Acaryochloris sp. CCMEE 5410: one gene and its partner. The protein of the gene in region 2 interacts with the protein of the main gene of each other region in a pairwise test. Links are inferred from orthologs where the notes say so. Each region holds a gene or a part of one and is shown on either strand. Other genes may lie near its edges.

The links.
Region 1: the proteins of ON05_RS26855 (region 2) and rlmB interact in binary tests that used the Escherichia coli proteins (3 or more experiments, as listed by UniProt). The link is inferred for Acaryochloris sp. CCMEE 5410 from one-to-one orthologs.

Annotation. Positions count from the first base shown.
Region 1 is NZ_AFEJ02000001.1:1,448,392-1,464,461, forward strand. The notes cover bases 6,162-8,971. They hold rlmB (23S rRNA (guanosine(2251)-2'-O)-methyltransferase RlmB), read left to right. Parts: upstream 6,162-7,009; coding sequence 7,010-7,933; downstream 7,934-8,971. Other genes in these bases: ON05_RS06410 (STAS domain-containing protein), read left to right, coding at 6,162-6,405; ON05_RS06415 (Mini-ribonuclease 3), read left to right, coding at 6,513-6,944; ON05_RS06425 (DUF1816 domain-containing protein), read left to right, coding at 8,035-8,340; ON05_RS06430 (alpha/beta fold hydrolase), read right to left, coding at 8,321-8,971. Also shown: ON05_RS06390 (Dps family protein), read right to left, coding at 2,743-3,219; ON05_RS06395 (ParB N-terminal domain-containing protein), read right to left, coding at 3,296-3,559; ON05_RS06400 (Gfo/Idh/MocA family protein), read right to left, coding at 3,687-4,814; ON05_RS06405 (hypothetical protein), read left to right, coding at 5,053-5,790; more of ON05_RS06410, read left to right, coding at 6,040-6,161; more of ON05_RS06430, read right to left, coding at 8,972-9,175; carA (glutamine-hydrolyzing carbamoyl-phosphate synthase small subunit), read right to left, coding at 9,191-10,348; ON05_RS06440 (FHA domain-containing protein), read right to left, coding at 10,389-11,369; ON05_RS06445 (hypothetical protein), read left to right, coding at 11,632-12,024; ON05_RS06450 (carbohydrate ABC transporter permease), read left to right, coding at 12,105-13,031; ON05_RS06455 (rod shape-determining protein), read left to right, coding at 13,170-14,207; rod shape-determining protein MreC, read left to right, coding at 14,418-15,194; rod shape-determining protein MreD, read left to right, coding at 15,214-15,705; dxs (1-deoxy-D-xylulose-5-phosphate synthase), read left to right, coding at 15,869-16,070. UniProt on the Escherichia coli protein: Specifically methylates the ribose of guanosine 2251 in 23S rRNA.
Region 2 is NZ_AFEJ02000002.1:1,306,537-1,322,672, forward strand. What follows is about bases 154-3,029. They hold ON05_RS26855 (bifunctional ADP-dependent NAD(P)H-hydrate dehydratase/NAD(P)H-hydrate epimerase), read right to left. Parts: upstream 2,435-3,029; coding sequence 872-2,434; downstream 154-871. Other genes in these bases: ON05_RS26850 (photosystem I reaction center subunit XI), read left to right, coding at 299-760; ON05_RS26860 (photosystem I protein PsaJ), read right to left, coding at 2,559-2,672; ON05_RS26865 (Photosystem I reaction center subunit III), read right to left, coding at 2,720-3,029. Outside these bases: ON05_RS26845 (folate-binding protein YgfZ), read right to left, coding at 1-4; more of ON05_RS26865, read right to left, coding at 3,030-3,223; tRNA (adenosine(37)-N6)-threonylcarbamoyltransferase complex transferase subunit TsaD, read left to right, coding at 3,395-4,477; ON05_RS26875 (ZIP family metal transporter), read left to right, coding at 4,474-5,247; ON05_RS26880 (alpha/beta hydrolase), read right to left, coding at 5,293-6,765; ON05_RS26885 (cold-shock protein), read left to right, coding at 6,964-7,155; ON05_RS26890 (ferredoxin:protochlorophyllide reductase (ATP-dependent) subunit N), read right to left, coding at 7,362-8,774; bchL (ferredoxin:protochlorophyllide reductase (ATP-dependent) iron-sulfur ATP-binding protein), read right to left, coding at 8,866-9,726; ON05_RS26900 (SRPBCC family protein), read left to right, coding at 10,852-11,379; ON05_RS26905 (Mrp/NBP35 family ATP-binding protein), read left to right, coding at 11,567-12,640; rod shape-determining protein RodA, read left to right, coding at 12,695-13,972; ON05_RS26915 (NAD(P)H dehydrogenase subunit NdhS), read left to right, coding at 14,055-14,243; ON05_RS26920 (RDD family protein), read right to left, coding at 14,256-16,046; ON05_RS26925 (S1 RNA-binding domain-containing protein), read right to left, coding at 16,126-16,136. UniProt on the Escherichia coli protein: Bifunctional enzyme that catalyzes the epimerization of the S- and R-forms of NAD(P)HX and the dehydration of the S-form of NAD(P)HX at the expense of ADP, which is converted to AMP.

The DNA of each region.
Region 1 (16,070 bases), on a different replicon or contig from region 2:
CCAGCTTTGCCTCGGACCATCGGTCGGACATGAGGCTGAGTGAGGCTGACAATACGGTCATCTACTCGACGCACGTGCTGTTGATACATCCACTCTTGCTGTCGAAAGACTTCATGAATCACCAGCAACAGACGGTACTGTCGCCGGGACAGTCGGGACAGAGACGCTCCTAAAGCTATCAATCCATCAATGTGGGCTAGATTCCGACGCACATAGCCCAACTGCTGACGAATCCCTTTACGAATCAGCTTGCGACTCGGTTGACGTTTCTTGGCAATGGCCAGATAAGCTTTGCGGGCCTTTTGGCGGTAGGTGCGAGGTTTGCCCTTGAGAGACAGCATGACTTGAGCATATAAAGCATCAAGGATGGCTTCACTCGCTTTGCGGGCATCATTGAGCAGATCTAAGTCTGTCGGATAGCGAATATCGGCTGGCGCACAGGTCGCGTCTATCAACAATTGGCCCTGGTTGGGAGGGGCAGGAGGCTCATCTTCGTCATCTTCAGGAGAAGGAGATGACTCAGGGACATCACAACAGGAGAACCCTCAGATGCGAGCACTGATTCCACGACTGCGTCGTTGACTTGAGTCAGTAGCTCTAGATTCAACCGTTGGCGAAAGTGAACCAGCATGGAGGCATCAAACGGAGCACTCTCTCGATATTCACTAAAACCCAGAAAGTACTGCAAGTAGGGGTTCTCTCGAATCTGTTCTACGGTCTCTGCATCGGATACACCCAGTTTCTCTTTGATGATTAAGGTCCCTAAGGCCACACGAAAGGGTTTGGCAGGTGCCCCCATGGTCTGACTGAATTGCTCTGCATACTCTGACTCAAAGCTCTCCCAAGGAATCAGCTCGGCGAGTTTGACCCAGCGATTCTCTTCTGATAGTTTGCCTCCGAAGGGCAAGTAGAAGTTCTTAAAGGACAGTTGACCGGGGGATGGACGACGATACATTGGGGTGCATGTGCAAAGGTTTTGAGTATTTTGAACGATTTTCCTTGCACTTCTCAAGGGCGCTCAACACTTGGATACACTGCAAATATTCAACCTTAGACTTTCGAAGCAAGCCCTAAATAAGGTACCCATCAATTGGGCACAATCTTGATATCCCATTTGGGTAACGCTTCAGAACATAGCCATTGTTGTTTGTAGGCTTCTAGCTCATCTGAGGGCACAGTAATGTTCTTTTCATAGGTGCCCTCAATCAAATGAACCAAAGGCTTCAATCCATTCCAGGTCATATTCGATGCCCACTGGACAGCCGTATCAATGGAGTTGAGGATAGTGCCATTCCAATATTGTTCCAAGGCTGCCCAACATCGCTCAATCGGATTGTATTTGCTGTGATAGGGCGGATAGTAAATCAGATGAACCGATAATCGTGTCATTTGGACAAACTCAACCATACGCTTGATAAATTGTGTGCGGTTACTGCGCACTGCAGAGCCGCCATCAAGGTTAATTTCTAATCCCTCTATCTGAGGATAGTTATCGTGATGTTCGCGCCACCAAGCCTCTAAACAATCAACAATAAAATCAGTAGTTTCAGCAGACTGACCAAAGTAAATTGACAGTTGCCCTGCGAGCACATCGAGAATCCCGAAGGGTACCAAAATAGCGTCCCAATGGTCATCATGGTCATTGGCTTTTGTCGCGTCTAGGGTACGAGCTTTGCCGCCACGAGAGAGGTTGCCAATTTAACTTTGGCTTTGCTATCAATCGAGATGCGCAATAGGTTGGGGGCCGCATCGGCAGCATAATTGGCTTGAGCGATATTGCGAAAATCGCATCGGTTTGCGGCAGTTTTTTCAGGGGTTTAACTTTTGGGTTTTTAAGCGATAACCCATTCGATTCAATAGATTGCCGATGGTTTGACGGGTTGGTAATGCCTCATCGCTGTAGCCTTTCTCCTCAATCAATGCCTCACGCACGGCCCTGGCACTGATACGGGTGTAGTACAACGTTGATTTGAACTTCGGATCAGCTTGGGCTTCACCATCAACTAAATCCCGAATGTCAGTTGCTAAATGGGGTAGTTTCGTTTCGCTAAGCTGACGACCTCGGGCTTGATAGTTGTCAACGCATCTAATGCCAGTCCGTCGTTCATCAAGGCCCAGTTGAACACTGGTACGTCTCCAACCTAAATGACGCTCAGCTTTGCGGGCAGAGCCGTCCAGGTAGTCTTCAGCCACTTTTGCCATGAATGCTCGCTTGTGTGGGCCTGTCAGTTTCTTGGCGGCATCTCGAAACGTCTCTTTTATAGGGGCATCTAGCATCAGATATCCTCAAAACAATCGGTCAATCATGTATTGACTTGTTTCTTAGATTCGCAGGTACTTTATTTCTTGGCAAGTCCCTTAAAGCATATAACCCCCGCCATTCGGCGGGGGTTTGTTTGTCTATAAAAGCTCTGTATATGAATCTATATTAAGCAAAAATCTTAGAGATGGCTGTAGCTTACGCAACAAGTTTAATAAAAGTTTTTAATTTAATTCTTGAAAATTAAATTAAAAACCTAATGAATCGATTGGATCGTCACTCCAGGGCGTATCACCCCTTATATATCAGCCCTCTTCTTTACCCGCCATAGTGATGTCAGTCTGGATTTATGCCCAAGGGCAGGTGATAGCGAGAGGGTGACGCGGGGCAAGTTTCGAGTGATCCAAGCGGGCTCTAGTACAGAAGTGTTGCACTGGAGCCTGCTCTTTTAGTAGGTAAATAAGGATGTACTGGATATCTCCCTAGTTCAGCAAACTCCGTAGCATCCAAGCTGTCTTTTCATGAGTCTGCATTCGCTGAGTGAGCAGATCAGCGGTAGGCTCATCATTTGCCGCATCTGCTAGTGGAAATACAGATCGAGCAGTACGAACGACGGCCTCTTGGCCTGCAACGAGTTCTTTGATCATCTCTTCAGCAGTGGGAACTCCCTCTGCTTCTTCAATAGAAGTCAGTTGGCTATATTCTTTATAGGTCCCTGGAGCTGGGAATCCCAAGGTTCTAATGCGTTCAGCAACGGCGTCTACAGCGAGTGATAGCTCGTTATATTGTGCTTCAAACATTAAGTGAAGGGTTTGGAACATGGGGCCCGTAACGTTCCAATGGAAATTATGTGTTTTGAGATAGAGGGTGTAAGTATCGGCGAGGAGACGGGATAAACCCTCAGCAATGTGTTGACGATCGTTTTCTGAAATACCGATATTGATAGGAGGTGCTTGCATGGTGATTACCTCAAAAAAACACTACGGGATGGACATCTAAAGATACTGGAATACAGGGGGTGCTTCTACTCAGACGTTAGGCTAAATGTCGCTGGAGTACTGAGCGTGGGGCACGGCGAACACAACAGCGAATGGTCTGATGTCCCAATCGAGTACAGGCTTCAAAACGATGGCATCCTGAGAACCCGTAATATTGACCTTCAACTTCTAGGACTTCAATCGGAGTTTGCAGACCAATTTCTGCAATGGAGACCATTAAGGCTTCGACTCGCTGCTGATCATTTTGCCGATAAAGGGGGCGACGAATGGATTGAAGGGGGAGGTCTAGGATGCGAGCCATAAGCGAGTGCCATTCAATAGTTAAATCATAGTCGTTATGACTTCGCTTTGCAATGGGTAATTTATCTTACCTCCCAACACCTCTCCATGGATGAGGCCTGCTCATTTATAAACGGCCGAAAAATGACCTAGGACTCTGCTAAGAAGCTGTCTATGTCGGGAACATCCACCCAGGCTGCTTGGTGATGAGACTGGTGAGCCAAGTCCATGAGCAGTTGTGAATAGATCCCTTCCTTGAGGGAGGGAGCGGTGGCTTGACCTTTTTGAATCATTTCTACCCAATGCTCGACGACTCTCATGGTTGGGGCAATTCGACCGTCAGGATAGGTTTGTTTAAATTGCAGCCAATCGGAGATAGGAAGGTCTTGTAACTCAGCACCAGACTGACTCCCTTGTAACTGGAAGCCGTGGATATAGTCCTTGGGATTTTGGCTACCGAGAACTAAGGTGCCCCGATCTCCGTAGACTTCTACCCAATGTCCGCGACCGGCATAGGTCGTCGCACTAATATTAATCTGGCAAGTACAGCCATCTTGCAGCTCCAACATCAAAACGCAAGTATCATCGGCATCCACAAGCTTTGCTTTGCTACTGTCCGGATCAGGGCGAGCAGGAATTGTGGTGATTAGTCGGGCACAGAGCCGCTTTACTGGCCCAAATAACCAGGCAACATAATCGAAGGTATGGGAGGCCAATGCACCTAGAGAGCCACCCCCTAATTCTTTGCTAGCATGCCAACTCCAAGGGCGATTCGGATCAGCCCGTCCTGGGACGAGCCAGTCGATCTTGATCAGTCGGGTTTGACCTACGTAGTTTTGGGTGAGTAAGGTTTTGAGCTGCATCCAGGCTGGCACAAATCGAAACTCAAAGTTGAGGGTTGCCTGCAAGTTTTGCTTTTGCATCAGGTGATAAAGTTTGCGAGCATCCCCGGCATTAAGGGTGGTCGGTTTTTCCAGAAATAAATGTTTGCCGGAGTTGAGCACCATCTCTGCCATCTCGTAGTGCTGGAAGGGAGGGGTTGAGATGCTAACCCCCTGTATATCGGGTCTTCCCAGGATCTCAGCTAGGTTATTAGAGGCAAAGGGGATGTTGTTTGCGGATGCGATCGCAGATGCTTTATCGGCATCTCGGTTATAGACCGCCAAGAGCTGGGTCCCAGGAAAATCTCGAAAAGCGGGGATATGAACCTTTTGACCAAACCCAGTACCGACGACGGCGACACCGATTGCAGATTGAGAAGCGTGTTCAGCTGACATAGATTTAATTAGGTGCAATGAACAAATTGGCACAATCCGTATCATACCGACCGCCAGGGAATAGCTGAATGCATAAAATCGATTTCGCCAGATTCTTTAGGATTTATCCCTGATTCTGCCTCAGCAATCGTCTTAAATTGATTAGACTGTATATGCGAACTAAACGGTTCAATCCATTGGATGACATTATAGAACCGTTTGATTTTGTTTATCTCTGTCCTTCTCACCTATTGCATCAATGACAGATTCAACAGCAGAATCCATCCTGGCAACCACCACGGGGTTACTGACGTACTATTGCTACGAAGCTGAGAGCCAAGCTCAAGACTCTTTGTTGGATCGTTGGTTTGGAGATTATTCCCCTGAATGGGTACGGCTGGCCCTGATTGAGTCCTTGTATCGAGGGCGGTATAAAACAATCTCTGTGGGCGGATTGCTAGCTGATTGGAAGCGAAAAGGACAGCCTCTATATCACTTCAACCGAGAATTCGAAGCCCTGATTTGTCACAAATTCCCGCAAATTAAGTTTAAGCAAGCAGACACATCAGTTGACTCGCAGACTAAACTCCAACCGCCCGTGTTGAGTAAGAGGCAGACTCCACAACCGAAATCAACGATTGTAGCGACAGAAGTTAACAAGGTATTGAATCAGCCAGAAGCTGATTTTCTGATGGAGCAAAACTTACAGAGGTCTGAACCAGACATGGGCTCAAGCTTGGATGAGAACAGGATGCCCATAAGTCATAAGCTATGGAGTTTTGTCGCTGAGGTGTCTAGTAACCAGTCCCTAACGTCTGGCTATTCTCATCCCTCATCGCTAGGGAAGGATTTGAACGCTCCTTCAGAAAAATCTGTATGGGACAAAATATCTCAAAAGACTGAGGTAGCCCCAATTGATCAATTTATTCCTAACCAAGAAGTTCCTGAACATTACCAGAAGTTGGTAGGATTAGTCTCCAATCGAACGACCCATTAGTGCTAAAAATCAAGCTAAGGTGAGCCATATCTATTGATATTTTATCTTCTTGATTTCTGCCCCATAAACTCACCAGATTTGAAGCTCAGAAGAGACTTGATCCCGATCTCGATTTTTAAGACTTTGAGAGAATAATGAGCCATCCTAGAGTACTTTTTCCTCTCCTTTGGTTCAGTGGACAAGAACTGCTCAAAGACCCTATACTGGACCCTCATCATCTGTTTAGCGTTTTGGTACTAGGAGGGAACTATTCCTGAACAGCTAACCCTGACCGTAAGCTTACGAGGCACACGAGATATCAGGGAGAAATACCAACTTTTTCGCCTCACAGGCTTACTAGATGCGTTTTCAGAGCCTGTTTTTCGTAAGGTTATGACCAAGTGTCTAGATGACAGCCCCTTTCACGTTATTTTGGACCTTTCCAAAATTGACTTTATTGACAGCTCGGGCTTGGGAGTACTCGTGCAGTTGGCTAAAAAAGCACAAACTGCTGGGGGATCATTCCAAATTGTCTCTAATCCAAGAGTGACCCAAACCGTGAAGCTGGTTCGATTGGAAAGTTTTCTGTCGTTGCAACCCAACGTGGATACTGCGATCGCAAATGTTGATAAATAACTCGAGCTATCGTTTTCAACCCATCGTGATAGTTAATCCAGTTAAAAATCATATCTAAAATAGATTCCTGATGTCCCTCCTTGTTGCTTAGTACCTGAGCAACAGCGATGCTATATTGTCTCCCCTTTCCATTCCTCCAACCAGCGTCCCTTTCTCTTGCAGAAGTGCGGTCAGTTTCGCCAGCAGCACTGGCCTATATCGGAGATGCTGTCTTTGAGCTATATATAAGACGTTACTGCCTTCTGCCTCCATCTCGGTTGCGAGACTATCACCAGAAGGTCGTGTCTTATGTTCGGGCTGAGACACAGGCTGAAATGGTTCGAGACCTTTATCCTCTGTTGTCAGATGATGAGCAAGCAATCCTCAAGCAAGGTAGAAATGCTGCGGCAGGAGGCCCTAAAAGAATTAATCTAGAGACTTATCAATACGCAACGGGTTTTGAAGCCTTGATTGGTTATCTCTATCTTACGGATACCACTCGCTTGGAAGATCTGCTAGCTCAAATTAAGTTTGATCGCTCATCGCCTGATCCTGCTTAAAATAGCTTCAGTTTAATTTTGCCCTGCACGTAGTATTTGTCCCGTAGCTCGAGAGTTTCATCCCTATGACTAAAGCGCGGCCATCCCATAATAATCACGGTAAAAGTAAGCCGCGCAAACCACAGCGCTCTTATTCATCAGCCAAAAAGTCCCATCGTCAATCGACGTCCTCACGGCCACCTCAGAAACCTAGAGTGTTGCCTAAAGAGCCTGCCCAGGTTGAAGAGGAGAAGGGAGACTTAATCTATGGACGCCATTCAGTTCTGTCAGCCCTGGAGCATCAACGGTCTTTAAACCGGGTTTGGATTGTGTCTCGTCTCCGTTACGATCCCCGCTTTCATAGTCTTCTCAACCAAGCCAAATCTCAAGGCACCATTATTGATGAGGTGGATCATCGGCGACTGAATCAACTGACCCAGCAAGCAACCCACCAAGGGATCGCTGCTCAAGTGGCGGCCTATGAATATTTAGATATCTTGACGTTGATAGAGCAAGCTAACGCTGCTAACCCTAAACCCGTCATTATTGCTGCTGATAGTATTACTGATCCCCATAATCTAGGAGCTATGATTCGAACGGCTGAGGCTTTAGGGGCGCAGGGGGTGATTATTCCCCAAAGGCGAGCTGCGGGGGTCACTTCAGTGGTTGCTAAAGTAGCGACCGGGGCCTTAGAAACTTTGGCGATTGCTCGGGTGGTTAACCTTAACCAGGGACTTGAGCAGCTTAAAAAAGCTGGATTTTGGATTTATGGGTTGAGTACTTCAGCACCACAATCTATCCATACCGTGACTTTTACAGAGCCCACTGTATTAGTGATTGGCGCTGAAGGTCCAGGGTTGAGTGTTTCCACTCAGCATCATTGTGACCAAATGGTGTCGATCCCATTGCAAGGGAAAACAGCCAGCTTGAATGCGTCTGTAGCAACGGGTATGGCCCTTTATGAGGTCTATCGTCAACGTTGGGTAGAAACCCTCCATTTGCATCCTTGACGTATACAGATGTTACAGAATATAAAGAGGCTCTACCCTAAACTATTAGCCGAGATGGTTTGAAATTAGGATCTAGCATTGCAGAGGAAAATGTTTTCACCATGACGACAAAAGATAACACTACAGATTTGTCGAGCCGCTTTGCCGAATTCTATAATCGCTTAGGATTAGCCTGGTGGGTTGAAATCAAGACATCTTCGCCGGTTTGCATCTATTTTTTTGGCCCTTTTATCAGTCAAAAAGACGCAGAAGAGGCTTTACCTGGTTATATTGAGGACCTAGAGGCTGAGCAGGCTCAAACGATTGTGACGGATGTCAAACGCTGCAAACCGACCCAATTGACGGTTTGTGATGAACCCGATGTTGAGCCCGTTATCCCTGTCAAAATCAATCCCCAACTGAATTGAGAGTGGCCCTAGGAGTCTTCTTCAGCCATATCTGCAGATCTCGCTCTATCTGTTCAGGTATTTCCCAGGGCAGCAGATGGGCGGTTTGCTCATAACAAATCCACTCACTGATCGGGATCAGTTCAGCAGTGGTTTGACTAGAGGCTGGCGTAATGTGGCGATCTTGAGCCCCTGCCAATACGAGGCAAGGACACTGAATTTCTTTGAGTTGCTCCTCTTGGTTATATCCCTGCCGTAAAGCTTGATTGAGCGCCGCTTGGGCATATTTAGAAGTGCGAATAAAAGCTGGAACTGCGTAGCGAGCTAAATATTCATAGGCCTTCGGGGTTTGCTGCACTATTAAATAGCGAAACAAGGAGCGCTTTCCCAGCAGATTGATATTCCAACGCCAGCCCGGTCGTAGCCAGTTGATGATCCCTGCCAGACCTGTAAAGAGATTGTCTTGCCAGGTAATGGGAGGGTGATTACTGCGAGGATAGGCTGCTGTCGCCACTAGAATGAGCCCGCTGACGCGTTCAGGATAACGGACCGCTAACTCCATCGCCAAAATGCCGCCTAAAGACCATCCTAGAATCAAACATTGTTGAATATGATTTTGGTCGAGTAGGTGGATCAGATCTTGAAGGTGATCCTCCATGGTAAAGGCCGCACGGGTTTGACTCTGACCATACCCCCGTAGATCAGGAGATAAAGTTTTATATTTTTTTGATAAAAAATGGGTAAAAATACCCATGCACTGGCCTGAGCCTGGATGGCCGTGTAAGCAGAGAATGGGGAAGCCTGCCCCAGAGATCTCAACGGCTAAGCTAGGGGAAGATAAAGGATCTTTGGTCACGGTGCTTAATGGGGCTTAGCTTCCTGAACGATGCTCAAGCATGGACTGCACAAACCGTGCAAATAAATAATCCGCATCATGGGGACCAGGGCTGGCTTCAGGGTGATATTGCACGGAGAAGACCGGTAAAGATTGGTGTTTTAGGCCAGCGATGGTCTGATCGTTGAGATTTAGATGGGTAACTTCCACTTCGGCCTGGGCCATGGATTCAGCACTCAAGGCAAAGCCATGGTTCTGACTAGTGATTTCAACCTGCTGCTGTAGTCCTGCCGGTTGATTCAGCCCTCGATGGCCAAATTTGAGTTTGAATGTATCGACCCCCAGAGATAATCCCAATAACTGGTGTCCCAAGCAGATGCCAAACATGGGCTTTTGTTCGGCCATCAGGGTTTTGGCTGTTTCAATACCTACCGTGACAGCGGCTGGATCTCCAGGACCGTTGGATAGGAAAATACCGTCTGGTTGATGGCTGAGAATATCAGCGGCAGAGGTATGAGCTGGAACTACAATGATTCGACATCCATAGCTTGCTAAGCGTCGCAGGATGTTTCGCTTGATCCCAAAATCGATGGCGACGACGGTCAGAGGGGGTTGAGTTGAGTCTGCAGGGGGAATGGACTCGCTAAATTCCCAATCTATAGGGGTTGGGTCGACCCATTCGTAAGCGGTATGGGTGGTGACCCGCTCTGCCAAATTCAACCCTTCCATGGAGGGAGCTTGCAACACCGTTTCTAGCAAAGCGTTCGAGTCTAGTATTTCAGTGGAAATGGCGCCATTCATGGCACCAGCGGAACGGATCTTGCGAGTTAGGGCTCGTGTATCAATGCCGTAAATTCCAGGGATATGGTGTTGTTGCAGGTAGTTGGATAGGGTGTGGGTGGACCGCCAATTGCTGGGTTGGTGACAAAGATTGCGGGCAATGGCCCCTTTGACTTGAGGACGGTCTGATTCTTCGTCTTCAATATTGACGCCCGTGTTGCCGAGTTCAGGATAAGTAAAGGTGACGAGCTGTCCACAATAGCTGGGATCTGTGAGTACTTCTTGATAGCCGGTCATGCCAGTATTAAAAACGACTTCCCCCACTGCAGTGCCAGGTGCGCCAAAGGACCACCCGCGATAGGAACTGCCATCAGCTAGAACCAAGAGGGCGGGTTGGGAATCAACGTTGAGCATAGGGATGGATGGGGCGAATATCGAGTGGTTAAAAGGCAGGCTAATAGTAAACCTTAGTAAAGAATCGCACTTTCTGGAGTGCCTCTTCAATCACCTTCAAGAGTTGACGATGAAAATGGGCAGCATTGTATTGAGGGGGCGTTTGAAATTGAGAAGCGAGTAAATGCACCACTTGGGCGCCAACGTTATGGCTAGCAAGGGTTAAGTCTTCGGCTGTGGAGACCAACCGTTCTTGATCCTGTTCTGCGAAGGCCGCTTTCATTTGCTCTAGGCTTTGCTGGGCCCGTTGCCCATAGGTTTCTAAAATCTCATGCTCAAATTCTCCATCTCCACCTGAAACCGTTTGAAGATGTTTCAAGTTGATGGGTAACTCCCGAATAAACAGCAAAGTGAATTTATCAGAGGGGCCAAAGTTGATCCGATCGCCGAATTGTAGGGGGTGTTGGTGGCCGGTGGGCAACGGTACCTCATTAATATAGGTGCCGTTAGTGCTGTCTAAATCTGCGATCGCACATTGGTCCCGTACCATATGTAGGCACGCTTGTTGCCGCGAGACCACCTCAGAATTGGGAAAATCGAGTACGTCAATATGAGGATAACGTCCTGCCCCAGCCTTCCCAATCAAAATAGGGTTGATCTGAGCTGGCAAGGCCAATAGGGTTCCAGATTGAACATGCAGGAGGCGAAGAGACTCTTGCTGAAACTGGGTTGCATGAGGATCCAATTGTTCAACGAACTCGCTTTCAGGGCCTAGATTCACTGCTTTTAGACCCGGATAGGGGTTCTTAAGATAGGTAAAACTATTCTTGGCAATGAGATTTGCAGGCAAAAGCCTCAGGCCGCAATGATAGCAATATCGCGCAAATTCAAGTTGGGTCGCGCCACAATTTTGACAGCAAGGGATGTCAGTTAAGTCTTGCTGACATTGAGCACAGGTACTCTGCTGTTCGGGCTCATTTTGATAAAAACAATAGGGGCAGAGCCGGTTCATGACCCTTGCATCAACGGGGGACAGCGACACGATAGCATTTTTCCATAAAGGCAGGTAGCACAGCAGTCTGGTGGGTTCATTTCAGGGGTGTTGCTGCCACCTAAGAAAAACCGTCGCTGAGTCTCGGAGTGAAAATGCCAGGGTCATTTAAAGCCCTGAGATCAGCTCCTTTGTTCGGCTGAACCCTTGCTAATATTGAGAGTCCCGTTAAAGTATTGTAAAGACGTTAAGCCAATCTCATTCGGCTTAACCCTGCCCAGTAGGATTCAGATCATTTGAAGGAGCGGTCCAGATGAATGCGGCTGAGCAAGTCACAAACCCTGAATCTGCCACTAAAATAGCTGCCATTGTTAACTTATTTAAGCGGCAGTTCCCTGATGTCAAAGCCAACCTGAAGCCTTGGACCAATGACCCCGATACCCTGGAATGGGTGGATCCCTATTCCATCGATATGGGGTTTAATTTGCCTGCAGGACATACTCTGGTTCAACTACGAATGCATGACAACCGTTTGATTGGCATTGAAGCCTCCTGTTTTGGTCCGTTTGGCAGTCAACGATGGCGGTTCTCAACCATCGGCGATTGGACCTTTCTCGGCAACACCCCTCCTCCTGCAGGATTTCAATCGAAGCTCAAGCAAACTTTTCATGAAATTTTTCAGCTATATAACGCTGCTTCCGAGTAGATCGATATAGACTCAATATCGTCCCGTTCTCGGGGTTTTGCTTTGCTCTTCAATTCAGTCCTCTGCCAGTAAGAGACCCCATGTCCCTCCGCAAATTGTCTTGGTCCACTGCGGCCCCTTATCTCTTCTTAGCCCCTGCCCTCTGTGTTCTCAGCTTGAGTGTATTTTGGCCAGCGCTACAAGCGTTTTATCTGAGTTTTACGCAGTTTGAGACCCTGGGCCAAACCCCAGAATGGATTGGTCTGGGTAACTTTGAGCGGCTTTGGACGGACGATGTCTTTTGGCAAAGTTTGAAGAATTCGTTGATTTACCTGATTGGTGTCGTTCCCATCTTGGTCATCCTGCCCTTGGGCTTAGCGATTCTTGTCAATCAGAAACTGAAAGGAATTCATTGGTTCCGCGCCGCTTATTACACCCCAGTTGTGATTTCCATGGTGGTGGCAGGCATTGCCTGGAAGTGGCTATACGATGAGCGTGGCTTGCTGAATCAAGGTATTCGTCTGATTACCCAGAATCCGCTAATGGAAACGATTCTTGGTCAGTTGGGCTGGACCGGCGAACCCATCGTTTGGCTGCAAAATCCGGATATTGCACTTTACTGCGTGATGGCGGTTACGGTTTGGAAAGGGTTGGGATATTACATGGTGATTTATTTGGCGGGGTTACAAGCAATTCCCCCAGATCTCTATGAGGCCGCCGCAATTGATGGGGCAGATGGCTGGCAAAAGCATTGGGATATCACCATTCCCTTGATGAAGCCTTATCTAATGCTAGTGTCCGTCATTTCAGCCATCTCAGCTGCCAAGGTGTTCGAAGAAGTCTATGTCATGACCCCTGGAGGCGGCGTTTTGGGGAGTACGATTACGATTGTGGCTAATTTATATGAACAGGCTTTTTCGGAAGTGGGCAATGGCTATAGCTATGCCTGCGCTATGGGGCTCGTATTATTCCTGCTGATCTTTGGGTTATCGATTTTGAATTTAAAGCTGGGACAGCTCCGAGGGTAATCCGTGATCTGAAGGAGAAATCTAATAAATATCCAACAAAACTGGACGATTTGATAAAAACGTAATAGAATCCAGCACGTTTACAATTTAAGTGCAGATAAAATAACCTAGTTATAAATTCTTCAAAGGTAGGAAATAGTGGGCCTTTTCAGTCGCTTCTCTCGGGATATTGGCATTGACCTTGGTACAGCAAACACCCTGGCATATGTATCAGGTAAGGGGATTGTGCTGCAAGAACCTTCAGTGGTTGCAGTCGATCAAGTCACAAAGCAAACCCTAGCCGTAGGGGCTGATGCCAAAATGATGTTAGGCCGTACCCCTGGTAATGTCGTTGCAATTCGCCCCCTAAGAGATGGTGTGATTGCAGACTTTGAGAAAGCTGAACTGATGCTCCAGCATTTTATCCGTCGGGTTCATGGGGGTAAAAGCTTAGTGTCTCCTCGTGTGGTCGTGGGTATCCCTAGTGGTGTGACGGGCGTAGAGAGACGGGCCGTTATGGAAGCCGCCAGCCAAGCGGGGGCCCGAGAGGTTCACCTGCTAGATGAGCCAGTGGCTGCAGCTATTGGGGCAGGACTCCCCGTGGATGAGCCGACTGGAAATATGATCATCGATATCGGAGGGGGCACCACCGAAGTTGCGGTGATGAGTTTGCAAGGCAGTGTGATCAGTGAATCGGTTCGGGTTGCGGGAGATGAATTGACCGAGTCGATTGCTCAGTACATGAAAAAAGTCCATAACCTGGTGATTGGTGAACGGACTGCTGAAGATATCAAAATCCGCATTGGCTCGGCCTATCCTACCAACGATAATGATGATGCCAATATGGAGGTTAGAGGACTCCACCTCCTATCTGGACTCCCACGAACGGTGTTGGTCAAGGGACCTGAGATTCGGGAAAGCATGACGGAGCCTCTCTCTTCCATTGTGGAAGCCGTGAAGCGGACCCTAGAGCGGATGCCCCCTGAATTAGCAGCAGATATTGTGGATCGCGGCATTATGTTGGCGGGGGGTGGTGCCTTGCTAAAGGGGTTAGATAAGTTGATCAGCCATGAGACGGGGATTGTGGTTCACATTGCGTCTGATCCGCTCTGTTGTGTTGTGATGGGCACGGGTCTGGTTTTGGAGAACTTCCAGCAGTTTTCTCGTGTATTTTCTAACCCAACGACTGTTCTTTAAGTCATTGGGCTGATTTAGAGACCTTCAGGATGATACTCTCAAACGGAGAAACGTCCTCACTGCCCCATTTAGGCTCATAACAGATGAGTTAAGGTGATTTGATTCATCTTTAATGCCTCTATACAATCAAGCCAGTTATTGAGTGCTGGGTTGGGGGGCTGATTCAGTTCTCAGGCCGGTCGGGGGATCCGTTCTTTAGTTTGATTGTCAATGCTTTTTCTGTTTCGTTGGTGGGAACGGTATCGTTTAGGGTTAATCCTAGCTATTTTGTGCCTAGGAGGAGCGTGGGTATTTAGCCGTTCTCAAGGGGTGGGCTTGCTGGAAGTCTTTCGGTTTGCCCATCGACCGGTGCAGCCGGATGCTGTTAGGCAAAAAGAGCTGGTGGATGCCCAAACGAAACAGCTCCGTCAGCAACTGGCTGATCTGGAATCTCGAAATCAGACCCTCCAGGAGCTGGTTGATCATAAAAGTGTGAAAAGCAAGCAAGCGATCGCAGTTTCAATACTGGGGCGCAGTGGGGATAATTGGTGGCAACAGTTAACCCTGAGCAAAGGCGAAAATCATGGCATTAAAGTGGGTTCCGTGGTATTTGCTCCGGGGGGACTAGTGGGCCGGGTGACCGCTGTTTCTCAAAATACTAGTCGAGTCTTATTGGTTACCGATCCAACGAGCCGCATTGGGGTGATCGTTACCCGGAGCCGCCACATGGGCATCTTTCAAGGCCAGTCCAGTACAGAAGCTCTGATCACCTTCTTTGACAAAGATCCAGATGTGAAAGTGGGAGATGCAGTGGTTACCTCTTCCCTCAGTCGCCTATTTCCTCCGGGGCTGCCAGTCGGTAAAATTAAGACTTTGAAATTAGAGCAAAATTACAATCCTCAGGCCATTGTTGAATTGGCAGTCCCGATTAGCAAGCTGGAATGGGTTAGCGTATACCTGAATGATCAAACCTCTCTCCTTCAGAAAACAGTCCCCGCTTCCCCTTAATCTTTGGAATGCTGCCATCGTGGTTGGATCGGTGATGATCTGTGCCTTGATGCTGCTGTTTCGGTTGCCGGTTATGGTGCTGTCGGGGGTGGGGCCGAATTGGTTGCTGGTGTGGGTGGTGACCTGGAGTATTAAGCGCTCCTCGCTCCAGGGCATTGTGGCGGGTATTTGTTTGGGGCTGATTCAAGATGGTCTGACGGCGGCTCAGCCGACCCATACGGTGGGTTTAGCCCTAGTGGGGTTGCTGACAGGACGCATCAACAAAAAACGCTTTATCCAGGAAGACTTTATCTCCATCGCCCTAATCGTATTTGGGATGGCTCTGATGGTGGAGGCTGTGGCTGCGATTCAGTTTGGCCTAGGGGGGACCCATCGACTAGAGGATGTGTGGCTGCATTTGCGGCAAACGGCCCTAAGTTCTGGGATTCTCAGTAGCTTATGGGCTCCAGTGGTTTATTTCCCGTTGAACCGGTGGTGGACTCGATATCATCGGTTATTGGGAATCGAATAATTAACCGACACCCACATAAAAATTGTTCTCGATCGGCTTTGATCCTTGGCGAATAAATTGAGCGAGTGGGGATCAATTCTCAAAATGTGATCAACGCGACGGCCTGAAATCGACTACAGTAGAGGATAGCGAAACAAGCAAATTGACGGGAGACGACTCCGGTATGCATCTGAGTGAAATTGTCCACCCTAACCAGTTGCACGGGTTATCTATTTCGGAACTGAAGCAAATTGCTAATCAGATCCGGGAAAAGCATTTAGACACTGTGGCGACGAGCGGTGGCCATTTAGGACCGGGGTTAGGGGTTGTTGAACTGACCCTAGCGCTCTATCAAACCTTAGATTTGGATCAAGATAAAGTGGTGT
Region 2 (16,136 bases):
ACATTGCGGCGTTTATCCGTTATTCCTGGGGCAAGGTTGATTTTATTCTTTTCGTGAAGCAGGAGGACTAAATCCCTAGGGTTGTTTACAGTTCATGAAAGAACGCAAAAAAAGATTTCTTTTTGCTAAGAAATCTAACACAAACCCCTACTGGCGGCCCTTTATTCGTGGCGATTAGCTGAAACAATTCTGTTCTATGAGATGATGATTGCCAGCATTATCTTTTCATTTATTCTATTACCCCTAGCTTCCAGCCATTTTACAGGGGACCCTAAGATTTGAGAGGAGATTTATATCAATGACAATGGACTTGGTCACACATGGTGGCGACCCCTTTGTGGGGGATCTCGCTACACCTGTTAATAGTTCTGGGATTGTAAAAGCCTGGATCAATAACCTACCGGCTTACCGTAAAGGCATGTCCGCGAATGCTCGGGGTTTAGAAATTGGGATGGCCCACGGCTATTACCTCTACGGTCCCTTCGCAACTTCTGGCCCGATTCGAGGCACTACAATGTCTCTTGTATCAGGTGTTCTGTCGGCAAGCGCTGTTATTATCGTCTTATCTGTTGCGATTCAGATCTATTCCAGTGTTTCTTCAGCTAAACCTCATCCATCCGTAACAACAGCGGATCCTGGTAGCGACTTCGCAACTAAAGAAGGTTGGAGCGCTATTGGTAGCGGCTTCCTCATCGGTGGCTGTGGTGGTGCTGTCATCGCTGGCGTTCTTTCCTATGCGATTGCTATCTTCGCAGGCTAAGGATTTACCCTCTTAACCGTAGCCGTCAATCACTGAATTCAAAGATTGATTCAGCGACCTGAACCCCTTTCTATCTTTTTCAGAGAGGGGTTCTCTTCTGAACAAGTACTCTTATACACTCGCAATAGTCGGGATCAAAGATTGGCACAGAGTTAGGGGATCAACACCTAATTCTGTTCGTTGGTGAGCAGCAAATAATCCCGCCTGAGCATGCCACCAAATACCACTACACACCCTCTCACTGAGGGACGGCTGATCTCGTTGCTGGCTCAAGAGTCCTGCCAAAATACCCGTGAGCACATCTCCGCTGCCCCCACGAGCTAGGGCTGGGGTACTGTCAGGATTAATCCAGACTGGACCTTGTGGAGGGGCTAGCATCACCCTTGCCCCTTTGTACACGATATAAGCATCACTAGACTGGGCTGCTTGCCTGACCATCGACAGCATGTCCTGAGATGGCTGAGCCGGGAACAAGCGCTTAAATTCGCCTGGATGGGGCGTCAGAATCGTGGGGGCTGATCTGGCTTTCAGAGTCTCCACGGGCTGATGCTGTGCTAAAAGATTGAGGCCATCGGCATCAATCACGAGGGGGCAGGTACTGGTCAACACCTCCCTCAAGATGGCATCCGTTTCCGTTGTCACACCAGGACCATAGGCAATGACGTCAAAGGAGTCCAAGGATACTTCTGGAGACAGACTTGCGATCGCACCGTGTTCCGTCTCCGGACAGCCAATCACCAAAGCCTCTGGCACAGATTGCAACACCAGCGGCTTCAAAGAGGCTGGCACAGCAATCGTCATCATTCCCACCCCTGTCGCCCTTGCTCCCAAAGCAGAAAGGATAATGCTCCCCGCATATTTTTGTGAACCGCCAACCAATAGGCAATGTCCTTGCCGATATTTATGGGTATTGGGATGGCGCTGGGTGGGCAATCCTTGCCTTGCCATCACCGATGTAATTCGGCGAATATCGGGCACCTCACCTAAAACAGCGTTGATATCCGCGATGGGGATATCAAAATCAATCAGCTGCAGATCACCGTTGTAAGGCAAGCTCTGGTCTTGGAGCAAACCTAACTTCCACAACCCCAGGCATAGGGTATAGGTGGCATTAATGGCTGTACCTAGAACCGCTCCAGTATCGGTGTGTATGCCAGAGGGCAGATCAATACTGATAACAGGCTGCGACCAGGTGTTGAGTTGGTGTATCAGATCTGCGATCGCACCTTCAATCCCTCGTTTCAGTCCAAACCCAAACAAGCCATCTACAATCACATCACAGGATTGCAACACTTCGACGCCCTGGCCAATCTCCACTCCTAGAGAAGCAACATACTGGGCATACTGTTCAGTTAAGTCTTTTGATCGAGGCAGCGGACGACAAAGGCGAATCTCATACCCCTGAAAATAAAGCTCACGGGCCACCACAAAAGCATCGCCACCATTATGCCCTGGCCCCGCCAGAATCCCAATTCTGGGCATGACTTCATAAGGATAAAGGGTCTGAATGCGTCGCGCAATCAGACCCCCTACTTTCTCCATAAGAGCGGAAACAGGCATCCCCGCCTTAAAGATGCGTGATTCAATTTTTCGCATCTGCTGAGCAGTCACCACAGTTTTTTGAATCTGGGTGAAACGCTCATTAATGTGTTGTTCTAAATTTTTATCCTGCATCTCCCGTCAGGATATGCAACAGTGCATGAAATCCAATTATGTTAACGAGAGAGGTTGAGCAACCCGAATCCGAGTGACGTAGACTTTCGCCTAACATTAGCCTCAACCCAGCGTCTTCTATCCCTTAGTAAGGGAAGAACAAGATATCTGGGAAAAAGCGATTTAGCTCAACCAAGAACCCTGCTGTCAGGGTAAAAAAGATAAAAGCAATCACAGGAGCCGTACTAAAAAACTTCATAAAATCTTTCTCCGAATCAATTTTGAGTGGGCCATCAGCCCATGCATTTAGCGAGGTGAGACCGTAACATCAGAATCTGGGACAGTCAACTTACCAGAAGTGACTTCTCCAAGAGCTTTAACGGGCCAAGCTAACGCAGCAATAGTGGAAGAAAGAGCCAAAGGCACATCAATAATGATTTCGCCCATTGCGGGGTTCTTAGGATTCTTCTTACGGTTAGCAATTTGGTAGTTGCGGCTAGCATTACCAATACCACCAGCGATATAGATGAATAGCAGACCGGGGATCAAGAAATCACCCGCACGGCTCCAAGGACCACCCGCAATAATTCGAGGTAAACCATCTTCTGGACCACACAAAGCGCTGCTATACATTTCAAAACGCTTTTGACCCGAGTTAGGATCACCAGTCGTATTACGAGCTTTAGCAGCCCGCTCCTGGAATTTGGGGGACTCACTACAGGGAACGAGTCCACCAATATCAGCAGAGGCTGGAGGGACAACACCAAGCCAGAGTGTCATTACGAGAAGGACAGCAAACAATCGACGCATAGAAATTGTTTCCCTTATAACGAAACAAGAGTTTTTACGTAACAAAAAGCATTAACTTTTTGCCAGCGTAGACGCATAGACTTAAGAAGCAATCATACTCTTTGAGTGGGGTCTTGGTAAAGAATTGAGGCCCCTAAATACACGCATACACCATCAAAAAGTTACCAGTTTATGGCAACAGTTTTAGCAATTGAAACGAGTTGTGATGAAACTGCCGCCGCAGTTGTAAAAAAACGTCACATTTTAAGTAATATTGTTGCATCCCAAATCGACATTCACCGTCCCTATGGAGGGGTGGTGCCAGAGGTCGCCTCTCGCCACCATGTGGAGTCCATTAATGATGTCGTTAGCGAAGCCTTATCCCAAGCCCAGATAGATTGGCCAGATATTGATGGGATCGCTGTTACTTGTGCCCCGGGGCTGGTGGGCGCTCTGCTGGTTGGATTAACTGCAGCCAAGACCTTAGTCATGCTGCACGATAAACCTCTCATTGGGGTTCATCACTTGGAAGGGCATATCCATGCCTCCTATCTTCAGAATCCTGATTTAGCCCCCCCTTTTCTTTGTTTATTGGTGTCCGGTGGCCATACCAGTCTGATTAAAGTTGAAGACTGTGGTCTATACCGTACCCTGGGTCAAACCCGAGATGATGCAGCGGGAGAAGCTTTTGACAAAGTGGCCCGTTTGCTAGATCTGGGATACCCTGGCGGCCCTGTCATTGATCGCATTGCCAAGTCCGGCAATCCTAAGGCGTTTGCCCTCCCTGAGGGGAAAATTTCTCTACCAGAAGGTGGCTTTCATCCCTATGACTCCAGCTTCAGTGGCTTAAAAACAGCCGTTCTCCGCTTAGTGGAATCCTTTCGCCAACAAGGGAACGACGTGCCCGTCGCGGATATTGCAGCCAGCTTCCAACAAACGGTGGCTCAAGCCCTGACTCGACGAGCCATCAAATGTGCCTTGGACTACGGCTTATCCACTATTGCTGTTGGCGGTGGCGTTGCCGCCAATAGTGCCTTACGCCAACAACTATTAGCCGCCGCTGAAGACAAAAAACTACAGGTCCTGTTTCCACCCTTATCTCTTTGTACAGACAATGCCGCGATGATCGCCTGTGCAGGCGCAGAACACTTGGATCGAAGCCATACTTCAGCACTTACCCTGGCAGCATTATCCCGCATGCCCATTTCTAAAGTGATGGAATTATACCCAGGGTCATCCCCAATGCACCCTCCTTTGGAGCTTGACGCTGAATGAATCTGATCGTAGTGGGGTCAATCGCTAGCCTAATCGCTGGGTTGGCAACAGGCATCGGTGCATTACCCGTATTATTCGTCAAAACCCTGACGGATCGTTTGCAAGGTATTTTTTTGGGCTTTGGCGGTGGGGTTATGTTGGCCGCCACTGCCTTTTCCCTGATTGTGCCGGGAGCAGACCTGGCTATGGGTCAAGGTAATACTGAAACCCAAGCAGCTTTAATTATGGTGCTGGGTATTTTGCTGGGAGGTGGGTTCCTCTGGCTAGCCCACAACAACTTTCCCCACGAACACTTCTTCAAAGGTCAAGAAGGCCCGTCAACCCCTAACTTGGCTCGCATCTGGCTATTTGTGGTCGCCATAACCCTGCACAATTTCCCGGAGGGGATGGCGGTGGGGGTAGGTTTTAGTGGCGGCTCTTTATCCAGCGGCATTGCTCTTGCCATTGGCATCGGCTTGCAAAATATGCCCGAAGGACTGGTGGTAGCCGTCGCTCTGCGGTCCCTTAACTATTCATCCCTCTATGCCCTAGGCGTTGCCTGTCTCACCGGCTTAGTCGAGCCCATAGGTGGTGTTGTGGGGGCTAGCATTATTAGCCTGGCTCAACCCCTTTTGCCCTGGGCAATGGCATTTGCAGCAGGCGCAATGCTGTTCGTTATCAGTGACGAAATTATCCCCGAAACTAGCCGTAAAGGCATTCAACAGGAAGGGACCCTCGGAATCATGCTGGGATTTGTGGTGATGATGTATTTAGATGTTGCTCTAGGGTAATCGGTTGAGAACAAGAGCCTAGGGTTTACCTTCTGGCTAAAGCCGTTATGCAACGAGGGGAAAGGCAGCAGCCAAAGACCAGCCAAAAAATAATGCACTGCCAATTCCATAGCTCCAAGCATTCTTCACATAAGCAGCCACAAAAGAGAGGATGCCGAAAAAGATCGGGAAGATAGGCAACAGCAGAAAAATAAATCCCAATTGAGGAATCAGACTGATCGTCCAGACTAATCCGGCAATCAGCACCACGGTTTGACCTAGCCACCATAAAAGACGCTTGCTGATTCCGATCTCCTGTTGGGCAATACCTGAAGCCAAGAACCAAGGTAAACACGCTAATGACAATAGCGGCCAGAGCTGCAAACGGGCAGGGATAAGCCACCACTGCACCCAGACCACCTGCGCCATGGCCCCAAAGGCAAACCACAAGAGAATAAACACCAGCATTCCTGTTCCTACGGTTCTAGCGGGGGAAAACTGACCGTATCGGCGCTTTTTGATCGGCCATAACCCTTGTACCCCTATCCAAATCAGCCCACCCAAACAGAACCAAATGCCTAGCGCTCCCCCTACTTTTAGGCCACCCAAATTTTCTAACTCTACTCCCCGGCTAATTAGGCTAACCCCAGCAGTGGCAGCTAGGGGGGCAGCCAGTAACCCTCCCCAGTTTTGCCAAGGTTTTAGGAATGCTTGCTGGACGGCTGGCGCAGCAAACCAAGGGACAATGGCAGCAAGGGCCATCAAACCACCGATCAGGTGTAAGCCATACCAGCCTATACGTCGGTCCATATAGCTGCTGGTCTTAAATTGGTTAAAGGTTTGGTTTAGCCACTGAAGAGCACTTTGATGGCTAATATCGCTAAACAAGATGGTAATGTGCTCAACTTTAGGCACAACAATCAGCTTTCTTCCCCTGCCCTCGGCTAAGTTTTGATTTTTTCCCCCAGCCGTTTGCAGCAGTTTGCGAGCGCTCTCTACAAATTGACCTTCTCCACTGCCCACTTGAAGCTGTAAGTTAGCGGGTTTATCAGCCGTCACCTCTGCTCGAGTCGGTGAAATGGCAATGGTAGCGTCGAAGCGATCGCGTTGTTCAATACTGGCCGTCATCACCGCACTACTTCCCATGGAATGTCCCAAAATCGCTAGTCGCTCTGGATCAACTTCGGGCTGTTCAGTCAAAGCCTGATAAGCAACCTCCAAATCAGGTTGCAGAGTCTCCATGTTCAATGGGGCAGGATTGGCACCATGACCACTAAAATCCCACAAGAGACTGCCATAGCCTGCCTGGGCAAAGGTGTAGCCATATCCCAACATCAATTGCTTAGACCCCGCAAAGCCATGGGCAATTAAAACCCCAGGTACCGGATCGCTATTTTTTGGCGCAATGAAGATCATGGGAATATCATTCGCTGTCAAGGAACGAACCACCAGCCCTGAGCGAGCTTTGAAAACGCCGAGCCAAGAGATTGCAATAAGTATAATTGCTGTAACTAACACCAAAAAACGCTGACGATTCATAAAAAATTGAAGAAAGAACTGATAAACATGGACATTTATTCCGTCTATACCACTGTGTTAGAGTTTTTTCTCCTATAATGTGCTGAGTCTCTGATCCTATGGAATGACTCAGTGTCGAACCCCATAGCCAATTATTGAAGAAGACTTGTACTTCTTGAGAAGGGATACACACAACATCGGCTAACGAAAGAGGAAATAATGGCAAAAGGTAAAGTAAAGTGGTTCGACGCCCAAAAAGGATACGGTTTTATCGAACAAGAAAGTGGTGGGGATCTATTTGTACACCATTCAGCACTCAGTGAAGAATCTTTAGCAGAGGGCCAAACGGTTGAATTTGAAGTGGGCGAAGGCCGCAAGGGTCCTTGCGCTGTAAACGTCAAGACAGTATAGATTCTAAGCGAATAGAAAGGAGAAGGCTGTACAGCCTTCTCCTCTTGAAGATATACATTTAATTTAATCTGTCGGATTGCCTTTTATCTACAATGGCTAGATAAAGACTTATGAATCTGGCCTCTTTTCTGTTTATGTCAATTAGCCATAGCAAAAGTCCTCTGCAATTCTGCAGAGGACTTTTGCTATGGCTGTTACGCGAGACTCTAAACTTTAGCTTCTTCTTTTACCAGTTTGTCCCACCCTAAATCCTTGAGAGAGTTATTCCGACGCAGCGGGCGAGTAACCAGCTCTAGGATGTCTCGGGCATTTGTAAATCCGTGAATCTGAGCAAAGGTAAACTCCACAGACCACTTGGTATTAATACCGCGTGCTTCTAGAGGATTGGCATGGGCCATCCCAGTAATCACCAAGTCAACATCATGCTCATAAATGCGCTGAACCTGATTGTAGTTATCGGGCTTTTCGACAATCTTGGGCATGGGCACACCCATATCAATACAGGTCTGCTCAAGGAACTTCAGCTCTGCCCCTTGATAGCGCTTGTCCATGTAAGGAATGCCGATTTCAGGGCAAGTCATACCACAACGGATCAAGAAGCGGGCCAGGGAAACTTCCAGTAAGTTATCTCCCATAAAGAAGACCGATTTCCCACGGATAATCTCAAGATAGTCTTCTAGGTTGGCCCAAATTTTGGCTTCGCGTTCTTCTAATCCTTTAGGTTCAACATCCAGCACTGAACATATCTTTTCAATCCAAGCGCGGGTTCCATCAGGACCAATCGGGAATGGTGCGCCGATTAGCTTACACTTGCGTCGTCGCATTAAAGTGGTCGCTGTACGGCTGAGGAAAGGATTAACGCCTGCCACATAGTAGCCTTCATCAATAACGGGTAATTCAGTAAATCGCTTAGCGGGGAGCCAGCCATTGACTTTAATCCCTTGCTTCTTCAGTTCCAATGTCAGCTGGGTCACCACTGGATCAGGCAGGGAACCAAACATAACCAGCGGCGCATGATCGTGGTATTCAGACTCTTCAGCGACAACCTCTTCTTTCTTCTTACCGAAATTAAGGAGAGAGGTAATGGCGTTGCCACGCTCTTGTTTCTCGGACTCCTCAACCACTGCATTGCTCTTAGGACAGCGATGGGCCATTGCCGCTAGAACGGTGTCTTCCCCTTGGGTAAAGGCATAGTCCAGGCCGTTAGCTCTGGCAACCACGATAGGAATATCAATTTCACTTTCTAGACGAGGAGCCAACCCTTCGAGATCCATTTTGATGATCTCGGTGGTGCAAGTCCCAATCCAAACAATCACACTGGGGTTGCGATCGCGTTTGATTTGCATGCACAACCGCTTTAGTTCCTCATAGTCATTGAGCTTGGCGGAAATATCTCCTTCTTCCAGCTCAGCCATAGCATAGCGAGGCTCTGCAAAGATCATCACACCCATAGCATTTTGTAAGAAATAGCCACAGGTTTTGGTGCCAATTACGAGGAAGAAACTATCTTCAATTTTCTGATAGAGCCAGGCTACGCAGCTAATGGGACAAAAGGTATGGTAATTCCCAGTTTCGCACTCAAAATCGAGAGCTTGTGGTTGAGCGTCAGCAAGCGTCATAGTTATTAAATCCTTTTCTCAGTTCGGCAGCTATTTAGGGGAGAAACGAGATCACTGCAAGCCATCCCAGCTCACAGTGACCAAATGGCGATTAAACCATCATCAGATCAAGTTCTTCTTCCTCAGTTTTAGGCTGAGTGGGATTGAGGTAGAAATCAGATAGCAGCGCAAAGAGTTCGCGATCTTGGGCATCTTCAGGCACAACACCTTCAGGACCAGCCAAGATTTGATCAGCAATATTCAGGTAATAGTTACAAACGGGCTCTAGGGAGGGATCACTCTCTGCCATTTCGAACATGGTTTTGCCTTTCACCCGAGACACGCGAATGTCTTCAATTAAAGGCAAAATTTCTAACACAGGCATAGGGACCGAATCAATATATTTGTCGATTAAGTCACGCTTGGAGGTGCGGTTGCCGATCAACCCTGCAAGGCGAAGGGGGTGAGTCCGAGCCTTCTCCCGAACAGAAGCCGCAATCCGATTTGCTGCGAATAAGGCATCAAAACCGTTATCAGTAACGATCATGCAGTAGTCCGCATAGTTAAGAGGCGCAGCAAATCCACCGCAAACCACGTCACCCAAGACGTCAAACAGAATGACATCATATTCATCAAACGCATTGAGTTCCTTGAGAAGCTTGACCGTCTCTCCAACGACATAACCGCCGCAGCCTGCACCCGCAGGGGGACCACCCGCTTCTACACAGTCGACCCCACCAAATCCCTTGTAGATGACGTCTTCAGGCCAGACATCTTCATAGTGGTAGTCTTTCTCTTGCAGCGTGTCGATGATGGTTGGAATCAAGAAACCCGTCAAAGTGAAGGTGCTGTCATGCTTAGGGTCACAGCCGATTTGTAGAACTTTCTTGCCTCGCTTGGCTAGGGCAACTGAAATGTTGCAACTGGTTGTAGATTTACCAATTCCGCCTTTTCCGTAAACTGCAAGTTTCACAGTGGGTATTCTCCTAATGGTTGTGATTGAAGCAGCGAGCACCGAATGTTTTTGATTCAGTCAGTCGCAAACGCCAGATGTATTAACTGAAGCTCTGAATGAATTATTGTCCATATCTAGGCGATTGGAAAGGAGTTAAAGTCTTCAAAATGAGATTAAAAGGCTTATTTTTAGGATTTATTAAATTAAAATCAATAATAATTCCCCTAAAACAGATATCAATCAATATTTAAATCCAAAATTATATTTTAACTTTTTAATTTATAAAAATAGTTACAACAGACAAAAAATTAAATTGCCATAAACTTGCGAATCGAATAAAAAAATTCACCTAGATGGCATCTGTAAAGAGTCCAATCACAATGGTCCAATCCAAACAGATGCCAAGAAGGCTTAAGACGCTCCATTGAAGGCTCTGCCAGGTAGGATTGGCGTACACACTTCAAGCTAGCAATTAGGTATAGCCCTCTAATCCTCACTAATAGACATAGGCATTCATCTCATCAATTCAAGATGGAGAAGTGGCTGCGGTTCGGATTTAGTATGGATATCTGAACCACAAGAGCACCATGCTGATCATGGTTAGAGTCCAGGCATAGCAAACCTTAATGGATTTAAAGGGTCGGAGAAAAAGATTCAATTTGGGTCTTCATAGTCTTAGCTCAAGCCCTGTAAGACTAAGTTCAGTGATCCCTGTATGACCACCCAATCAACGGCCAGGAGTCTACTTCATCCTGATCTTGAGAAACTTGGGATTGTTACGATTAATAAATTTTTCCTTTTTGACCGACATACGAGGGATTGGTTCCTATAAATCCCGTAGTTATCAGGCAGTAATGGGCATCGTCTATCCAGGCCATTGAGTCAATAGCGAACCCGACATCTGTACTTTTGCACAACCAAAGACTAATTTTCTTTGGGAAATCGTTAAATTCGCCACTGGTCCTTTCAAGATGGGGATAAGCTAATTCCTAGGGATTTACTGAACTAGCATCTCAACTCGGATCCCGATAGGATGAATTTAAGACTGAATGAGTCGTCATCTTCAGGTCAATTCAGGTCCTTGAGCCTTGCGAAAAACTATCCCCTGAATTCCATGTTCATCAACCCCCTAGGAGAGCTGTTTTGACCCCTCAATGGTTGCTTAAGTTCAACATCTGGAAGCGACGCCAACCCAGCTGGTCCTTGGTAAAAAGCTACGAAGCGATTAGCTCGGCATCGGTAGATTCCATCTGGCGCAAAGTTGTTGATTTGGCAGATGTATCTTGGCATCCATTGATTACTAGCACCAATGTCCCCTATGGTTTGGTTCCTAAGCCTGGCCTGATTTATCAGGCAGTGAGTCGGATGGTACCCTTACCGTTTCGTATTTTTGTTGAGCGAGTCAACCCTGGCGAACTGGTCAGTTTCCGCATTATTGCATTACCCGGAGTCGAGGAAAGAGTGGTGTATCGGGTCGAGTCCAGCATTTGTGGGACCTGTGTCTCTTATTCGGTGATGATGCGAGGCTGGTTGTCGCCCCTCGTATGGTCCATGATGCAAAGACATGCAGAAAAGGTGGCCCAACGGCTAGCAGAAGCCGCAGAGAACGAGACCTTGCAATCTGTTTCTGGCTATTTACCGGCTCGAAAGGATACCTGCTTTGACTTTTAGCATCCTCACTGCTGGTCTTTACGGCCTGGCATGACTCATTTTCAAGGGGAGGATAAAGGGGGAGCAACGCTACCAATTCACACAATCAGAGGCTGCTCTCTGAGGATTCGGTCATTCCGCAAGGATGAAGGTATTCCTCCAAAATTGATACAGTAAGAACCGATAGGAAACTCTGATAAAGAACACTATGCCAGACACGATAGCCCCTTCAACCGCAAAAATTTTGGAGGTCTTGCAACCGGTTCAAGATCCTGAACTCCAAAAGAGCCTGGTGGATCTGAATATGATCCGCAATGTGAAAGTTGAGAATGGCATCGCAACCTTTACCTTGGTCCTAACCACTCCTGCCTGCCCCTTGAAGGAGATGATTGTCGATGACTGCAAAAAAGCGGTTCAAGCATTGCCAGGCATTGAGTCTGTAGAGGTGGAAGTCACTGCAGAAACCCCCCAGCAAAAGAGTGTGCCTGATCGCACTGGCGTGCCTGGAGTTAAAAATATTATTGCGGTTTCCAGCGGTAAAGGTGGGGTGGGTAAAAGCACGGTCGCCGTCAATATTGCCGCCGCTTTAGCCCAGTCCGGTGCAAGTGTAGGCATGATTGATGCCGATATTTATGGCCCCAATGTACCCACCATGTTGGGCTTAGAAGATGCCGTGGTTGAGGTCCGCAAAGAGGCGCAAGGGGATGTGATGGAACCTGCGATCGCACAAGGTATCAAGCTGGTCTCCATGGGATTTTTGATCGACAAAGATCAGCCCGTCATTTGGCGAGGACCCATGTTGAACGGGATTATTCGCCAATTTCTCTATCAAGTAGATTGGGGGACCTTAGACTATCTGATTATTGATTTGCCCCCCGGCACCGGGGACGCCCAACTCACCTTAGCCCAGGCAGTACCGATGGCAGGGGTGGTAATTGTCAGTACGCCCCAAACTGTTGCACTCTTAGATGCCCGCAAGGGACTGAGAATGTTTCAACAGTTGGGTGTGCCTGTATTGGGAGTTGTGGAAAACATGAGTTACTTTATCCCGCCCGATCGGCCTGAAACCCAATACGATATTTTCGGTTCTGGGGGCGGGGAAAAGATCGCGAAGGAATTAGGCGTTCCTTTAATTGGCTGTGTGCCCCTAGAAATTCCGGTCCGAGAAGGCGGGGATCAAGGAACACCGATTGTCCTCAGTGGCTCATCTGCGTCTGCCCAAGCATTCCAAAAAATTGCGACGGAGGTTGCGGCAAAGGTTTCGGTTGCGGCTTTGACCTAAGTTGTTAGTCTAAGACCACTACTTTTCATACAGCCTTTAAGATCCGAATTTTCCATGCTGATCAATAAAACTCTGCGCAAATGGTTTCCATGGCGAACCTGGATTCAGCCTTGGGATAATATCGACCGTTGGTTGCTACTGTTAGCGATTGGGTTAACCGTTTTTGGCGGTATTTTAATTCGGAGTACCCAAGCCACCCAAGGCTGGACAGATTGGCTCCAGCATTGGACGATTGGAGCGATTGGGGTGGCGATTGCCATGACCATTGCCACTTGGCCCTATCAAATTCTGTTGAGTTTGCATTGGCTGATATATGCGGCGACGAATTTATCGTTGATCGCCGTTATCGCCATCGGAACCAGTGAACTGGGGGCTCAGCGGTGGATCTCCGTTGCCGGTTTTAATGTGCAGCCATCTGAATTTGCCAAAGTGGGCGTCATTATTTCCCTGGCGGCCCTACTCCACCATCGGCCCGCCACCAAGTTATCGTCAGTCCTCCAGATTCTAGCCATTACTTTTGTGCCCTGGGCGTTAGTGCTGGTGCAGCCCGATCTAGGAACATCTCTAGTGTTTGCGGCCATTACCCTAGGCATGATGTATTGGGCCAATGCCAATTTGGGATGGATTGTGCTGCTTTTTTCTCCTTTAATTTCTGGGATTTTATTTAATATCCCTCCCACCTCCCATTGGCTATGGATTATTTGGGCGATTTGGTTAGTCACAATTGCGTTTATCGGTTGGCTTAGCATCCCTGTTCGAATGATCGGAGGACTTGGCGCTCTGTTGATTAATTTAGGCTCTGGTGCATTGGGTAGAGTCGCTTGGGAATTTCTCCAGGATTATCAAAAAGCGCGGATTATTCTGTTTCTCGACCCTGAGCAAGATCCTTTGGGCGGCGGCTATCACCTCATTCAGTCTCGGATTGCCATTGGTTCTGGACAGCTATGGGGACGAGGGCTAGATCAAGGCACTCAAACCGGCTTGAGCTTTATCCCAGAACAACATACAGATTTTATTTTTTCTGCCGCGGGTGAGCAATTTGGCTTTGTCGGCAGTTTGCTTTTGATTGCCGCCATTTGGCTGTTATGCATGCGCCTGATTTTTGTGGCTTTGAATGCGGAAGACGATTTCGGCTCTTTAATCGCCATTGGCGTCCTGTCGATGGTTATTTTTCAAGTCTTTGTGAACATTAGTATGACCATCGGCCTGGCTCCTGTAACGGGAATTCCTCTACCTTGGCTCAGTTATGGTCGTTCAGCCCTACTGACAAACTTTATTGCCATAGGATTGGTGGAATCCGTGGCCAACCATCGCAAAAAACGCAGATTTTAGCAGCTCCCCCGCGAAGGGGAATTAGTCCACTATGATAAAAAAGCTATTGTGATGCAGTTAAGGTCTAAAACGAATGAGCGCCATGATTTTGCCCGGTTCATCAGTTCGCGTTGTGAATACGGGTGATACCTATTTTGGATTTGAAGGCCAGGTCCAACGGGTTGCAGACGGTCAGGCCGCCGTTATTTTTGATGGAGGCAACTGGACCAAGATTGTCACGTTTCGCCTGCCCGAGTTAGAAATTGTCAAACGAGGCAAGGGCAAGAAGTAAGGCTAGCAAGGCCTAGGACTGGTTGGCTTGTTGACAGGCCAAGTAGGTTGCTTCGACTAATTCCAGATCATCTAAGCCTAATGCGAGGGGCTGGTTGTTTTGCCCCAGAAGGTTCCGAATTTGGTCGGCGAGTTTGGTGGTGATTTGCGATCGCATCCGTGATGCAAGCTGCGATCGATATCCCAGAAAATCTCGCAACGTCAGAAATTGATCTGGCGTTATGGCTTTGAGCTGAGGATTTGCCACCAACTCTGCAGCCAGCTGAGATATGCCGGGCGACACATCAAAAGGTTGTTGAGTCTCATCAGCCCCCTGCCGCTGATCCTGAACGACTAATGTGCCAGCCACCAAATCACCTAAACGTTTTTCTGATGAGGTGACCGCAATCCGGATGACCCCGATAAAGAAGAAAAACACATCAATACTGCTGAGCAAACTGCGAATACTGCTTTCCCTAAGCCCCACCGGCCGTCCTGTATCTCGAACCACTCGGATTTTAGCGATTCTTTTACCTGGCGTTTGACCTCGCCACAGGGTTTCAAAGGCGATGAAATAGCAGGTGGATAAGGCAAATGTCAAAAATGTGGCAATTGCTTCGATCCACTGATCGAGTTCACCTTGTTCGAAGGCCACACTCGCATTATTCAGAATGGGAACGAGGATAGTGAGATAAAGAATCGAACCAAAATACCAAAACAGCATGATACCAACCCACAGCAGTAGCTGATCAATGGCCCAGGCAAGGGCTCGACTCCCAATGCCACCGAGTGCTAAATCGAGTTCGATACTTTCTGGCGTTTGCAAAATAACCCGTCGTAAATGGTTTTGCGGATTGGTGGCCGTGATATCAAGATCAAACGTTAGCCCCTCGTTACGACTGCGTAAATCATAATAAATGACAGCTTTGATCGCTTGATAAATCGGGAAAGCCGCAATCGTAATAAATAAAATTGCAAAAATACTAAAAATAGACAAAAACATACTCACCGAGAAGGGAGGGACTAATAGCAACCCACAAATCATGACAATGGCTAGAGATTGCCACCCCTGCCCTCGGGTCAGTTGCCAGCTCCGTCGAATCGCGTCTCGAGCCGAGACATCTTCAAACGCAATAACAACATCAAATAACCACAATCGAGCAATAAAGTAGCTAAAGAATAAGAACAGTCCTAGATAGAACAATAAAACCAGAACAATGATCGTAATCAGAGTCAGCAGAGCAGAAGAAAAATCTTGCTCAGGCAACGAAAAGAAATCAACAAAATCTTGGTCGCGGATAGACGAGAAAAAGCCTCTCAGGATTAAACCCAGAATAAATGCCAAGCCAAAATATAGTCCGACCAGGGCCAACCAGAACAACACTTCTCCTCGGAAGAACCGCCATACGCGCGGAAAGAGCCGTTTTTGAATATCTTCCTTCGATTCACTGCGGCTAACAAGTTTATTGAAAATAAGCTGGGAGATTACACCGCCGATGGCCGTCTTCCGCCCTCGACCAAAGGCCAACAATGGTAGAGTAAATAGCAGCGCCAAGATCCCCAGTTCGGCCCAATTAGACAACCCAATCGTTTGGCCAATCACAACCCCAAAGCCTGCGCATAAAGATGCGCCCAACCCTATTAGAAACAGCCAGAGATAGGATTGCAAGCTGGTTGTAATGTAATCATCACTTTTTTCACGAAAAAGTTGAATTGCGACGGTTACGATATTTCCAGCCGTCAGAGCAGAATGGATGCGATGACTGTTCGTGAATCCCTGCCCATAGGCAGATCCTTCAGCATTGTTCGGTATATTCTCAGCCATAGATATAGGCGGGCATCAATTGAAAACAATAGCTAGGATGCCCTAGTTTCAGCAAGACCGAGGAGAACAGACAGAAAATTTATTGCTGAC